DNA from 2 places in the Pseudoalteromonas sp. AWH4_217 genome. Region 1 is predicted to be linked to the other one. Evidence: predicted binding sites of a transcription regulator. Region 1 holds the regulator's gene; the other holds the start of a gene.

Region 1 (7,669 bases):
CACTTCAAAAAAGTCAATTTAAGTGGTTGTATTTTTACAAAACTTGATGAAAGTCTAAGTTTAGGTGAGATTATTAGCATAGCGATTCAAAATCGTCTGCCAATAGGGTATCTTACCAATGGTCAGCGAGTGCCTGAAGACATTCGCGTGGCAAACGCTCAGAAGTTAGTCAAAAAGGCTGAGCAATTGTATTTAAAGAGAACAAAAGCACAACATTCGCGACGTGTACCAGTGGCGTCCCAGACAGTAGGAATGTATGATTAATACAGTTTTAGATCAAGCAAGTGGCCTGCGGAGAATGAACCAAAAAAATAACCACAGTGTAAAAGTAATCGCAGTGACTGGTGGTAAAGGTGGTGTAGGTAAAACCAATGTATCCCTTAACACTGCCATTGCGTTAGGACAGCAGGGTAATCGGGTCTTGGTGCTTGATGCTGACTTAGGTCTGGCCAATTGTGATGTCATGTTGGGTTTAAGGGTAGAGAAAAATTTATCTCATGTATTGTCTGGCGAATGTGAACTAGACGAAATCCTGGTTGAGGGACCTGCTGGCATCCGCATCGTCCCGGCGACATCTGGCTCGCAGAGTATGGTAGAGTTAACACCTGCCGAGCACGCAGGCCTAATTCGTGCATTCAGCGAGCTCAGTAGCGAATTCGACATTTTAATTGTCGATACCGCAGCAGGTATTTCAGATATGGTTTTGAGCTTTTCCCGAGCTGCTCAGGACGTTTTAGTGGTGGTGTGTGATGAACCCACCTCAATCACCGATGCTTATGCGCTGATTAAAGTTTTAAGCCGCGAACATGGTGTATATAAGTTTAAAATTGTGGCCAATATGGTACGCAGTTTAAGAGAAGGGCAAGAACTCTTCGCTAAATTATCCAAAGTCACCGACCGGTTTTTAGATGTTGCTTTAGAACTGGTTGCAACGATACCCTTTGATGAAAATATGCGTAAGTCTTCGCGACGTCAAAAAACCATCGTTGAGCTTTTCCCCAATTCACCTGCTGCCGTGGCATTCAGAGGTCTGGCAAGCAAAGCTGTCAAGTGGCCCATCCCCCATCAACCATCAGGTCATTTGGAATTCTTTATTGAGCAACTGGTAAACGGTTAACGATGGCTTCACCGGTCAACCGCATGGCGGGATATAAAACGACGGACCACCTTCATAAGGTGGTTGAACGTCATACGCCATTGGTAAAAAAAGTGGCCTGTCATTTATTAGCTAGGTTACCAGCCAGTGTTCAGTTAGACGATCTCGTGCAGTCTGGCATGATAGGGCTAATCGAAGCCTGTAAAAACTTTGATGCAAGCAAAGGGGCAAGCTTTGAAACGTTTGCAGGTATCCGAATTCGTGGCGCAATGATCGACGAGATCCGCCGTGGTGATTGGGCTCCGCGCTCTGTTCACAAAAACGGCCGGATGGTAGCAGAAGCCATTGCTGAGTTAGAATCTCAGCTTGGGCGGGAACCAAAAGATACTGAAATCGCTGAAAAACTTGATATTACGCTGGATGAGTACCATCATATTTTACATGATGTGAATGCGAGTAAAGTTATCGGTATCGAAGACTTGGGGGTCGACGAAGACGTAATTTCTCCCGCAGGCAACGATTTTGCGCTAGACAAACCATTCAATAATGTTAAAAATGAGCGCTTTAACGAGTCGTTAGTCAATGCTATCAAGACTTTACCTGAGCGTGATGCCTTGGTGTTGTCTTTGTATTACAACGACGAGATGAATTTAAAAGAGATTGGCGCGATCTTAGAGGTCAGCGAATCTCGAGTGAGTCAGATTCACGGTCAAGCAATGATCAAGCTTCGTGCAAAGATCAATGACTGGATCAATTAGAGTAAGTTTTACAATATAGGTTCAAACCTCACCGGAGGAAGTTTTGGATAAGAACATGAAAATTCTCGTGGTTGATGATTTCTCTACGATGAGAAGAATAATCAAAAACCTGCTAAGAGACTTAGGCTTTACCAATGTTCAAGAGGCTGATGATGGCAGTACGGCACTTCCAATGTTGCAAAATCAGGACTTCGACTTTGTCGTAACTGACTGGAATATGCCGGGCATGCAAGGTATCGATTTGCTACGTGCAATTCGTGCTGATGACAAGCTTAAACACATCCCAGTACTCATGGTTACAGCAGAAGCGAAAAAAGAACAAATCGTTGCCGCTGCCCAGGCTGGAGTTAATGGTTACATTGTTAAACCGTTTACGGCAGGAACCCTGAAAACCAAACTAGAAAAAGTGTTCGAACGTTTAGGCTAGTATTGATAAGGGTAGGCTTATGTCAACATCTTCTGTGCCACAGATAACTCTGGAACAGGCTAAACTGCTCGTTGAATACCTTGAACAAGGTGAGCAGGAAAAGGCTGATGAGATATTAATTGAGGCCACCAACAAAGAACAATCAGAGCTATTCGCTGAAGTGGGTAAACTGACTCGACAACTTCATGAGTCGTTGAAAAACTTTGAGTTAGATACCCGATTAGCAGACCTCACGACAGAAGCCATTCCAGATGCCAAGCAGCGCCTCAATTATGTCATGGAGATGACAGAAAGCGCTGCTAATAAAACCATGGATGCCGTAGAAGCGAGTCTTCCCTTAGCCCAAGAACTTGCCGATGAACTCTCTGAAATTAAGCCCACCTGGGACAGACTAATGAGCCGGGATATCCAGCTCGGAGAGTTCAAGTCTTTATGTCATGATCTTGACAGTTTTATGCAATCCTCAAGAGGCCGTACAGATGAGTTACAAAATCTGATGACCAATGTACTGATGGCGCAAGATTATCAAGATTTAACCGGACAGGTGATCCGGCGTGTCATAGAGCTGGTTCGTGAAGTTGAAGACAGCCTTATTCACTTGTTGACTGTATTCGGTACTGCAGATGAAAGTCAACAAACTGCAGCCCAGCCGCAGTCACAAACTAAAGCCACCCCCGTTGCTGATGAGTTGTCAGGTCCAGAGGGTCCAATAATGGACGCTGAGTCTCGAGATGATGTCGTATCCGGGCAGGACGAAGTTGATGACCTGTTGTCGAGTTTGGGCTTCTAATAGGAGAGTATGCGAATGAGCTTTGAAGTCGATGAAGATATCTTACAAGACTTTCTTGTTGAAGCTGGGGAAATACTCGAACAGTTATCAGAGCAGCTTGTCGAACTAGAAAATAACCCGGAAGATAAAGAGCTGTTAAATGCCATTTTCCGAGGCTTCCATACAGTCAAAGGGGGGGCAGGCTTTTTAAGCATGACCGAACTGGTGGACGCCTGTCATGGTGCGGAAAATGTGTTTGATGTCCTACGCCAAGGGCAGCGTCACGTTACGGCTGAGTTGATGGATGTGATTTTACAATCACTGGACACTATCAATGAAATGTTCTCGTGTATCCAAAACCGCGAGCAACCCGAGCCGGCGGACCCCCATTTATTGGAAGTATTACACCAACTTAGCCAGCCTGAATCTGAAGATGAGGTGATTGCAGCCCCTGCCGCAGCAGAGCCAGAGCCAGAGCCAGTTGTCGCGACACCCAGTGCAGACGATGTGCTTTTTGATGCACCATCCGATCCAGTAAGCGAGTCTTCTGGTGAAAGCTCTGACAGCATTGATGAAATCTCCGAGGAAGAATTTGAGAGTTTGCTGGACGAACTACACGGTTCAGGAAATGGCCCGTCAGCAGCTTCACAAGAACCGGCTAAACCGAGCGCGGCACCAAGCTCATCGAGCAGCGATGATGGTGATATAACCGACGACGAATTCGACAGTTTGTTAGACGAGCTACACGGAGTTGGACAATTTGGCGCAACACCTGCTTCAGCAGCACCTGCACCGGCACCAGAACAACCTGCAGCCGCTGAAAAGGCACCTGCGTCGGGTGGTGGTGACGATGACGAAATCAATGACGACGAATTTGAAGCCCTACTGGATGAGCTACATGGCAAGGGGCAAGCGCCAAAGTCGACAGAGACAGATGTAGCAGCGCCTAAAGAAGCCGCAAAAGCGCCGCCTAAGCCAGAACCCAAGCCAGCAGCACCTGTAGCTAAACCGGCGCCAGCGCCAGCAGCCAAGGCGCCAGCTGCAAAACCCGCAACAGAGGCTAAGCCGGCAGCAGATAATAAAGCCGTAGCGAAAAAACCTGCCGCGCAAGCTGAAACCACAGTTCGGGTAGATACCAAACGCCTGGATGAGATCATGAATATGGTCGGTGAGTTAGTGTTAGTGCGTAACCGCTTGGTTAGTTTGGCCAATAACTCCAACAGCGAAGCAATGGGCAAGGCCATTTCAAACCTGGATGTGGTTACAGCAGACCTTCAGGGTGCTGTCATGAAGACCCGGATGCAGCCAATTAAGAAAGTATTTGGTCGCTTCCCCAGGGTTGTTCGTGATTTGGCTCGTAGTCTTAAGAAAGACATTAGCCTGGTATTGGAGGGGGAAGATACCGATCTGGATAAAAACCTGGTTGAAGCCCTTGCGGATCCCTTGGTTCACTTGGTTCGAAACTCAGTGGATCATGGTATTGAAATGCCAGACGTGCGTGAAGCCGCTGGTAAATCAAGAACCGGTACAGTGACGCTATCTGCATCTCAGGAGGGCGATCACATTCTGTTGACCATCCGTGACGATGGTGCAGGTATGGACCCTGAGAAGCTGAAGAAAATCGCTATCAGCAAAGGTGTAATTGATTCTGATCAGGCAAGCCGCTTATCAGATAACGAGGCATATAACCTCATTTTCGCACCAGGTTTCTCAACCAAAGAACAAATTTCCGACATCTCTGGTCGAGGTGTAGGTATGGATGTGGTCAAAACCAAGATCACTCAGCTCAATGGTTCTGTTAATATCCAGTCAGAGTTGGGCGTGGGCACTATCCTTGAAATCAAAGTGCCTCTGACATTGGCAATCTTGCCAACCTTAATGGTTATGATCGGTCAGCAAACATTTGCTCTGCCACTTGCCGGAGTGAGCGAAATCTTCCACCTGGATTTGACTAAGACTAATGTCGTTGACGGGCAACTCACGATTATAGTACGTGAAAAAGCTATACCCTTGTTCTACCTGGAACACTGGCTTGTGAAAGGTGCTGACAGAGGCGCCCGCAAGGCTGAAGGGCATGTCGTCATCGTTCAGATGGGCACCAAACAGGTTGGGTTTGTTGTTGATTCTCTTATCGGTCAGGAAGAGGTGGTGATTAAACCGCTTGACGCCTTGTTGCAGGGTACACCTGGTATGGCAGGGGCAACAATCACCTCTGATGGTGGTATCGCGCTTATCCTGGACGTCCCCAGCATGTTGAAATATTACGCCGGTAAGTAAATACCTGGCGCATTTATACCGACAAAGTGGTGTCTTTGACACCACTTTTCGGATCTGTAACGAATAAAAGAGCAATGCCAATGGCAGTTAAAGTATTAGTTGTAGATGACTCGAGCTTCTTTCGTCGCCGAGTGAGTGAAATACTAGAAAAAGATCCAGAAATTCAAGTGATTGATTTTGCAGTAAATGGTCAGGAAGCAGTCGACAAAGCTGCCCGCCTCAGACCGGATGTAATCACTATGGATGTGGAAATGCCGGTGATGGATGGTATCAGCGCAGTGAAGCAGATCATGCAGAGCTCACCCACTCCGATTCTGATGTTTTCGTCGTTAACACGTGAAGGTGCGAGCGCGACTCTGGATGCATTAGATGCAGGTGCAGTCGACTTCTTGCCCAAAAAGTTCGAGGATATTGCGCGTAATAGTGAAGATGCGATCCGCTCTTTGCAAAACAAAGTCAAAGAAATCGGCAGACGTCGGGTAAGCAGATTTACCCGCCCGATCAGTTCTTCGTCAACACCTTCACCTATGCGGAGTACACCAACCGCTGCGCCCCCGGGGTTGCGTTCAGCGGCCAAACCGATAGCACAACCAGACCGTTCTTTTTCAAGACCAGCGGCCGACACGCCAAGCACTGGCGCATCGTTTAAAGCCTCAGGCAAGAAATACCAAATTGTTGCAATTGGCACCTCCACTGGTGGACCGGTCGCATTACAAACAATTTTGACTCAGCTGCCAGCGAACTTTCCGCATCCAATTTTGCTTATTCAGCACATGCCAGCAGCATTCACTCCTGCATTTGCACAGCGCTTAAATAGCCTGTGTAAAATCAAAGTGAAAGAAGCTGAGCAGGGTGACAGGTTGCAACCTGGTGTTGCCTATCTGGCGCCGGGTGGTCAGCAGATGTTGGTTGAAGCCAGAGGTGGAAGTAAAACGCTGAAAGTGTTTGAAGATGATAGTCCCCGTATCACCTATAAACCCAGTGTCGATGTCACGTTTGCCAGTACCGCTAAGGCATACGGAGGAGATGTATTGGCAGTGATCCTGACTGGGATGGGAGCAGACGGACGTGATGGTGCCAGAATGTTGAAACAAAGTGGTGCGACTATCTGGGCACAGGACGAAAAAACCTGTGTGGTATATGGTATGCCACAAGCTGTTGCCAGCGCGGGTATTTCGTCTGAAGATATTGCTTTGCAGGATGTTGCACTCAGAATAAACAAAGAGATAGGTTGTGCATAGTTGATATATGCCTGAATACTTGTCTGTGTTTGGCCGAAGGAATAAAAGAAAAACGTGAAAATCTGGACGGTAGCAAACCAAAAAGGCGGGGTGGGTAAAACCACCACCACAGTGAGTCTCGGTGGGATCCTGGCGCTTCAGGGAAAGCGTGTATTATTAATCGATACAGATCCTCATGCGTCATTGACTTACTATTTTGGCATTGACTCAGAAGAGTTAGAAGTCAGTGTATACGACATCTTTATTCGCGGCTCAAACATGGCCAGTGAGGAAATCCTGCAGGCACTGTGTCCTTCAACCATAGAAAACCTGGATATTTTGCCGGCGACCATGGCCATTGCCACGCTGGACCGCAGTATGGGTAACCGTTCCGGTATGGGACTTATCCTTAAAAAGGCGCTTGCTAAGATAAGTGAGCACTATGATTATGCTATCCTTGATTGTCCTCCTGTGCTTGGCGTGCTCATGGTCAATGCGCTGGCCGCGAGTGAACGTATCTTGATCCCGGTGCAAACTGAGTTTTTGGCGTTAAAGGGACTTGATCGTATGATGCGAACAATGTCATTAATGCAAAGTTCGCATTCCAAGCAATATCAATATACTATAGTGCCAACTATGTATGATAAGCGCACAAAAGCATCTCTTGAAGCATACAAGTCTCTGGTGGAAACCTACCAGGACAAAGTCTGGCCCGGGGTTATCCCGGTTGACACCAAATTCAGAGATGCCAGTCTGGCGCAACAGGTGCCAGTTCAGTACTGCCCAAAATCGCGCGGCGTTTATGCTTATCGCGCCTTGTTGGAACATCTGGCAGAAGTTGATAGAGGTAACGATGAGTAAGCATCTGTTTGCCAACGAACAGGTCATGAAACAATATCTGGGTGCTTTGTTACGCGAAGAAGAGGAAGACGACGTCACGCTTGCGCCAGTCGCGAAGCTTTTGGAGTCTGTTCCTGAAGCGCAGGAGAGCCTTGCCACGCCAAGTTCTGCTGAGCAAAGCGTCGTGGATGATGTCGTTACTGAAGCATTACCAGAACAACCCACTGCCGAGCCTTCGGCAGAATTGACGACACCTCAGGAAGTTGAGCCGCAAGAGCAGGT
Region 2 (7,669 bases), on a different contig from region 1:
TGGCTGTTAAGGCGTATTTTATCACCCAGCCAGTTCAATCCTAATTCACTCTTTTGGTAGTCGGTATCAAGCGTTTCCCGAAAGCTCAACTCAACGTTAAACTGCTCGTTCAGGCTACGGTAAAACCTTGTTTCATAGGCCGTTAGCTCGCTGTATGGATGCAAGTCATAGTCTAAAATCAGTCGGCCAAAGACGCGACCTAAACGGGTTTGAAATCGCAGCTGACCAGCGGTTGTATGGTCCATTGCAGAACTGCTGGATTGCCGTTGCAGCTGATTACTGACGTTCACACGGCCAAACGACATGCCCACCCGATTGGTCAATACTGTGTATTCGCTGCCCTGATCGGTGCGATTCCACTGTATCTGATTTTGATAGGAAAGCGGCTTGTCGAGTACATTCACCGTACCCGACATCACCATATTCAGGCCCTGACTGTGGCGGTATTCTTCACTCGCTTGCACGCCTGTGAGCCGCCGCCGTTGTGTTTGCCAGCTGGTGCTGATGGCCTGCCCCGCCCACTCAGTTCTGGCGCTGAGTTGAGCCTGATATTGAGCGTCACTGTCGTGAGATAAATCCAGATTTAGCAGCATTTTTTTCCACAGGCTCAGCGTACCACCTGCCGTCAGGATACGCTCTGTCACCGACTCATTCGTTAAAGCCTGTGAGATACCCGCATATACCGAGATATCATCGGAAATACCAAAATCGTAACGACCGTCGAACTGCCAACCTGAACGAGACGTTGGTGCCCAGTCATTGTTAAACACCGAGCCGCCCACATCTGTTACTGACACATCAAAATAGCCCTGGCCACTATCCAGCCCTGTGCCTTCTACAAAATAGCTGCGCTGTTCGCGCTCTACTTGCCCCTGAGGACCATATTTGACCAACTCAAACTGATTGCTACCAAAATACAGAGGAATACGGTCAAAATCATAGCGACCCGTTTGGATCTGAAGCTGCTGTGCGACTAACAGGCCATTATGATACAGCTCAACGTCCCAGCCAGCTTGCACTGAACCACTGATCTGTACGCTTTGCTCCTGAGTTTCATTATGCAAAGGTTTATCTGCAACACGCACCCCGACACCATGTCCTGAAGGTTGCCCGGCACCAACGTGTGTTGCAAGAATATCACCTACCTCGACCTGAGTGGCTTTAAGGCTCCCCAACAGGCGGCCTTGCCCATCTTCGCGCTTGCCTTTAAGGCGGCCCTGATCAACAACATCTCCGTCCGTGCCTGAAACAAAGTACTCAACATTCCAGAACGCTAGGTCATGTGCCCCAAGCATAGAATAGTAATTGGTATCCTCTTTATTGTCGCGACGATAGCCAAACTGAACATCTATCAGTGGTGACGACAACATCTGGTAAGCATTCGGTTTCCAGGTTAGTCTGGAGGCCGAATTGCCTTGATGCTGAACCAAACGACGCTCCGCCCGAGCCTGACGCTCGAGTGCTGGCAATGGCTCAGGACTCTGCACACTGAGCCTTTGATCTGTATAATTGAACTGTAAATCGAGCCCAAACCAGTCTGCAACTAAGGCTGACTCGACAAACACTTCACCTTGCGTATGCAATACATCTTGCTGCGCAATGACATATTGCTGCTCGTTGACCTGCGCCACCCTTTGCTCGCTATCAAAGGCAAAAGTGCGTTCAGGGCTGAGATACCAGCCAGAGAAATAATCAGCTTTTTCGTCGTCACTGATGGCAAAATCCAGTACGGCAAATAAGCTGCGCAACTCAATTTTTGCATCTCGCTGGCTTTTGACCGCAAACACTTCACCCAGATAGACATTGTCGGCATACACAGACAAAAACAAATCTTCCCCTTCGGGGATACCCGTTTGTTTTGACTGGTTGCTCACTGTCAGGCTGGCTTTAGACTGTGTCAGCTTAGCCTGGATACGTTGCAACGTACTGAGAGCTTTGGAGAGATCCTGCTGCTGAGCACTGTAGGCAGGCATGGCGCTTCCCCATGACAGCCCAATTAGCAAGATCAGAACAAACCTCACCATCTAACCACCTGGATCAGCGCAAAGTGACAGGGAAGATGCGCTCCGCAAATGGTATTCCCTGATATTCACCACTGCCGGTATACACGACTTTTAACTCCCCGGCACGCGCTCCCTGCATAATGCTCGGGTCTATCAGCTTTAACTGCAAGTGCGACTGACTGACCTCAGGGTAAATGCTATAGCTGCTCACCATGGCGGCTTCTTGCCATTTAGCCGTGTTGTGGCCACGCCAAAATACACTGACCTGACCAAACGTACTGGAGTCTCCCTGACGAGATAGCGCCAACTTAAGAGTATCATAACGACCACTTTCTCCCCGGCTCACCTTGGCACTATCTATGGTGACCTGCGGCACAGATGTCGATTGGCGGTAAATCACAGGAATACTGTAACTCATAATCATATTCAGCCTGATCCCAACTCCCTTCTGTGCAGTGTCTTTTTTCTCAGGCAATGCCTGAAAGAACAGGTGTGAACGGTATTCACCCGCGGCCATGTCTTTTTTTCGCCGCAAAGCGAGTTTAACGACCTGACGTTCACCCGGTGCAAGGCGCACCTGCTTCGGTGTCATTCTCAGCAAGCCACTTAAACGCCCGGGGTTTTCCTGCTCAGACACATCTTTATATCCTCCCTCAGGCAGAGCTCGTTTTTCTTTAAAGCTCAAACGGTAAGTTTTGTACTCCTGGCTGTTGTTAATCAGAAATACTTTGGCATTTCGCTGGCGCTCATCAAACACAACCCGGGTGGGTGAAATCAATAGATTGGCCTGAGACTGAGCGGCACAAAACAATAGCACCAACAGCATGATGTGAGTAATATATTTCATTGGATCTTGCCTATTTTACTTCTAACGGCGATGAAAGAGAGTGTGTGCTTACTTAATAGCTGACTTCGACGCTGATGGTTGTCTCATATTGTCCATCCAGGTAGCTGCCAGCATGAGGCATACTCTGCAATGTCCCTCCTATCACAAGCCGGGCGCGACCATATCGATCGGTGAAGACCCTGGCCGGGTGAAGGAGCTGAATAACACGCAATTCTCCCTGGCTGATAAGCTGAGTATGTGCCAGCTCATCATCGAGTATATCTGTTGAGATATTCAGATAGACACCAACAGGAAAGGACTCCAGTACAAGCTCAGCCGGGTGCCCTTTTTCGACTACATGGATACTGCCAGAGGAGCTTGTTCCGCCGCTCCGTGACACAGTAACCGTGCCGGCCACACTGGGGTCTGCCACAATAACAGTGCCGAAGTTCAGATCAGCATTGAGTATTATACTTGCCTGACAGAACATACTGCCCACCAAGCTGACGAGTAGCAAAAGCGCCTTCATATGAAACTGGCGGGCTGTCACTCACCCGCCAAAGCAGATTAGTAGCTCAGCTCAACACTGAACGTACCTTCGTACTCGCCGTCGATATAGTTGCCTGCAGCGGCACTGGTTGTTGTCAGCGTTGCGCCCACATTAAACGCAATTTTTCCGTCAGCATCAGCCTGTACTGTGGTTGTTGCCGGGGCTGGTGATGTGCCAGAAGTCACATAGTAGGTGAAAGTACCTAGCTTAAAGCCGGGTGTTGTTGGTGGCAAATCTTTCGGTAAGACATCGGTTTCTGTCGGATCGGTAATTGTCAGCGTCGCATAGGGTGAAATACCCTCAACGGTAAATTTCGCTGGCGTACCTGGTTCCAGAATCGCAATCTCTGCTTTTGTCACATCAGTTGAGTCAGCCCGAGGCGCAGTATTGGGGTTTGCAGCGATAATCAGAGTCGCCGTTTCTACACCACCTGTGTCACCACTGGCACGTATAGTACCAAAGCTAAGCGGCTCGGCATTTTCAAACGTGAAGATATTTCTTACTGTTACGGATGCTTTGAATTCCGCAGGCTGCGCTGCAGCCAGTAAAGGCATTGCAGCCAGAATTGAGAGTAGAGAGTACTTGTTCATTAACTTTTCCATCAGCTAATCCTTTTCATTAAATAGCCGCTTCCATATCCGGCCAAACCACACGTGCAGCGCTTTGCACTGAACGCAAAACTAAGACTTTATAATGATTTTATCAATTCATTTGAGTGCCCTTGGGTAGAAAGGTGCTCAATTTGAATAAAAACACTACTCAGACTTCTTTTATATCGTACCTAAATACAAAATCTTTAAGATTATTTCAATGTTTTTTAGCTAGTTAACCAATTTACAAGGTTGACCACTGGCTTGAATAAGACGGCAAAACACGGCACTTTCTTGCACAGACATGAACCCGGAAGCCTGAGAGAGGTAAAACTGAGTGCCATTTATCGCTGGTGTTTGTAAATATAATGATACGGTACTGAACATCTCAGGGTAGTAACTTTGTATGAGTGACAAAGATGCTCTGATCCGTTCATTCTGTGCCTGGGCGCGCGCGCTCAAGAGGTGGCGACCAAACTGTACGACAATGGAGCCTTTACTTGGTGAAATGGACAGTTCGCTGGCAGAAGCTGGCGCCACTTGGTGAGTTACAACGTTTTTCTCTGGCTGAGCGATTTTTTCTTCAAGCGGCTGTATGTCATGAGCAGAAGATAATAAGGTCAGTAGCTGAGACAAGTCCTGCTCCATCGCAGCGACACGCTCAATGCCTGCTTTGTGCTCATTGTAGGTCTTGATCAACTCTGCCCTGGCAAGCGCTTCAGCCTCTTCGTCGACGGATGGCTGTGAGCTACACGCAGACAAAAGCCCGGCTACTGCCAGTAATGTGGCCAACATACCAACACGCCGATGACGCATTAGCTGAGTCACTATGGAATGGATGGACATAACGTCTTTCTCTTTCTACTACAAGCGGCCTTCGCTGGCCGCCTACCACAAAACGAAGATAGCTTAAGATCAAATCGCAACCGGGGCTTTGATATTGGGATCGGCGTTGTAGCCTTCAATCGCAAAATCCTCAAACCGGTAGTCATAAATAGACTCAGGCTTACGCAAAATGTTCAATGTGGGCAGTCCCTTAGGTTCACGTTGCAACTGCTGTTCAATCTGCTCCATATGATTTGAATAGGCATGCAAATCACCAAAGCTGACAATGACTTCTCCGGGTTCCAGATCACACTGTTGCGCCAGCATATGCACCAGCAAAGACAAGCTGGCAATATTATAGGGCAGCCCCAGAAAGATATCTGAGCTGCGAATATACAACTGCCCTGATAGCTTACCGTCTGCGACATAAAACTGATACAGCAAATGACACGGAGGCAAGGCCATACGACCAGCTTCAACATTCTCTTGCGGGCTCATCGACTCATCCGGCAGATACTCAACGTTCCAGCCATGGAACAGAATACGACGACTGTTGGGGTTGTTTTTTAACGTATCAACAACATAGTCGATCTGGTTAATGTTACCACCGTCTTTGGTAGGCCAGGCTGTCCACTGTTTACCATATATTGGACCCAGCTCACCATCTTCCAGCGCCCACTCATCCCAGATTTTAACGCCGTTTTCATTGAGCCAGGTTTTGTTGGTGTCGCCTTTAAGAAACCAGATCAACTCGTTGGCAATACTCTTAAAGTGTAACTTTTTGGTGGTCAGCAAAGGAAAGCCATCTTTGAGGTTATGGCGGATCTGACGGCCAAACACGGAGCGCGTCCCTGTACCAGTGCGGTCCCCTTTCTGGGTGCCGTTTTCTAATACATCTCGCAATAACTCCAAATACACTTTCATGCTTTACTCCTCACAATGATCTCACGATTGACCCTGCTCAAGGGCTTTGTATAGCACGAAAGTATACTACGTTCGCAGGCTCGGGTAACTAATTCACGGTAGGATTTATTGGCAGGTAAAACGGGACCCCAAAATTAGGGTCCCGGTGTGGTTTAAGCGCGTGCTGTCACAGCGCGTTTGTGGCTCCAGATCATCAAGCCCAGGCCACCGATGACCATAGGTAAGGACAGAATCTGCCCCTGAGAAATCATACCTGCGTACAAGCCGATATGTGCATCCGGTTCGCGGAAGTATTCAACAATGAAACGGAAAGAGCCGTAACCGAGTAAAAACAGGCCAGCAACACTGCCCGCCGGGCGAGCCTGTTTTCTGTACCAGATCAGTATGATAAACAACACTAATCCTTCCAGGAATGCCTCATAAAGTTGCGATGGGTGACGGGCAACCGGACCGCCTGTCGGGAAAACAACTGCCCACGGAACATCCGTAGCTCGGCCCCATAACTCACCATTGATAAAGTTACCAATGCGTCCTGCAAGTAAACCAACCGGCACCATAGGTACGACAAAGTCGCCCACAGCCAGTGGTGATTTCTTAAACCGCCAGGCAAAGATAAAAATACCGGCTATCACGCCCAGTGCGCCGCCATGGAATGACATGCCGCCCTGGTCGATACGCAATAAATACATTGGGTTTTCAAGGAAGTGACTGAACTGATAAAACAACACATAGCCAATTCGGCCACCCAATATTACGCCGAGCATGCCGTAAAACAGCAGATCACTGACCTCATCTTTGGTCCAGCCAGAATTAGGCTTATCAGCCTCTTTGTTTGCCCACCACATCGCAAACGCAAAACCGATTAAATACATTACGCCATACCAGCGCACACTTAGGGGTCCAATCGAGAATATAATTGGATCGATTTCTGGAAACTGCAAAGCCATCGCTTTCCCTCAATAAAATAACATTTTTCCCGCAATCACCACGAGCAGCAATGCGAACACTTTCTTAATCACAGGCACTGGCAGATAGTGCGTTGCTTTGGCGCCGATAGGAGCGACAAACCAAGAAGTCAGCACAATACCAAATAACGCCGGCAAATACACAAAACCGGCAAATCCATCGGTCAATTTCAATGTCTGACCACCCGAGACCACATAACCCACGGAGCCAAACAGCGCAATCACGATGCCGCTGACTGCGGCACAGCCAATTGCTTTACGCATATCGACAGAAAAATAACTGAGCAAGGGCACAATTAACACACCCCCACCGATGCCAATCATGGCAGACAATGCGCCCATCAAGGTCGTAATACTTGCCAAAACGGGACCGGACGGTAAACCACGCGGCTTTTCAGGGGCATTTGATTGTGAACTGAATACCATTTTAGCGGCGATTAGCAACACAGAAATGACAAACGTCCACTTTACCCAATGTACCGGGATAAGGGCGACCATAAAGCCACTGATCAAAGCCCCCACCGCGACGCCTGCCATTACCCAGGGAGCGATATCCCAGGGTACATTATGATTGCGATGATGCGCCAATGCAGAAGAGGTTGAGGTAAACAAGATTGAAGCCAGCGAAGTCGCTATCGCGACAACAATCACATAGTCGCTGGCCAGCACCTCAAAGTACAACAGAATGGCGGACAATACAGGTACAATGATCAGCCCTCCGCCAATACCGAGTAACCCGGCCAGAAAGCCGACAACACAGCCAAGTAAGGCACAGCACAGAATGAGTAACACACTGATTGTCATACAGACACTCTTATTATTATGGGCGCGTTATAGTAGCGTATCTGCGCTCGCGCCTCCAGTCGCGGTTCAGGCCGTATCGCTTTTGGTATAAAGTAGCTCGCTCAGACCATGCGCTATCAGAAACTCACGTAACAGACGATGAACCTGTTTGGCACTGGATGCCATCAGGCACTGATTAAGCA

The links. The regulator FliA, encoded in region 1, starts transcription of late flagellar genes. The targets are predictions, from matches to a motif close to CTAAAGNTNNNNNNNNNNNNGCCGATA.
Region 2: ACXAH1_RS14905 (DUF4402 domain-containing protein) is a predicted target of FliA. The motif match lies at 4,153-4,179, and genes of this name have one in related genera.

Annotation. Positions count from the first base shown of each region.
Region 1 is NZ_JBSWYM010000004.1:281,617-289,285, reverse strand. Features, by position in the region: gene flhF (flagellar biosynthesis protein FlhF) at 1-264, shown strand, start outside; gene ACXAH1_RS06490 (MinD/ParA family protein) at 257-1,117, shown strand; gene ACXAH1_RS06485 (RNA polymerase sigma factor FliA) at 1,120-1,854, shown strand; gene cheY (chemotaxis response regulator CheY) at 1,898-2,281, shown strand; gene ACXAH1_RS06475 (protein phosphatase CheZ) at 2,301-3,071, shown strand; gene ACXAH1_RS06470 (chemotaxis protein CheA) at 3,087-5,327, shown strand; gene ACXAH1_RS06465 (protein-glutamate methylesterase/protein-glutamine glutaminase) at 5,408-6,568, shown strand; gene ACXAH1_RS06460 (ParA family protein) at 6,623-7,408, shown strand; gene ACXAH1_RS06455 (chemotaxis protein CheW) at 7,401-7,669, shown strand, end outside.
Region 2 is NZ_JBSWYM010000011.1:62,640-70,308, reverse strand. Features, by position in the region: gene ACXAH1_RS14920 (carboxypeptidase regulatory-like domain-containing protein) at 1-2,024, opposite strand, end outside; gene ACXAH1_RS14915 (fimbrial biogenesis chaperone) at 2,038-2,850, opposite strand; gene ACXAH1_RS14910 (DUF4402 domain-containing protein) at 2,903-3,358, opposite strand; gene ACXAH1_RS14905 (DUF4402 domain-containing protein) at 3,397-3,981, opposite strand; gene ACXAH1_RS14900 (hypothetical protein) at 4,201-4,815, opposite strand; gene ACXAH1_RS14895 (thymidylate synthase) at 4,885-5,718, opposite strand; gene lgt (prolipoprotein diacylglyceryl transferase) at 5,871-6,665, opposite strand; gene ACXAH1_RS14885 (sulfite exporter TauE/SafE family protein) at 6,675-7,487, opposite strand; gene ptsP (phosphoenolpyruvate--protein phosphotransferase) at 7,554-7,669, opposite strand, start outside.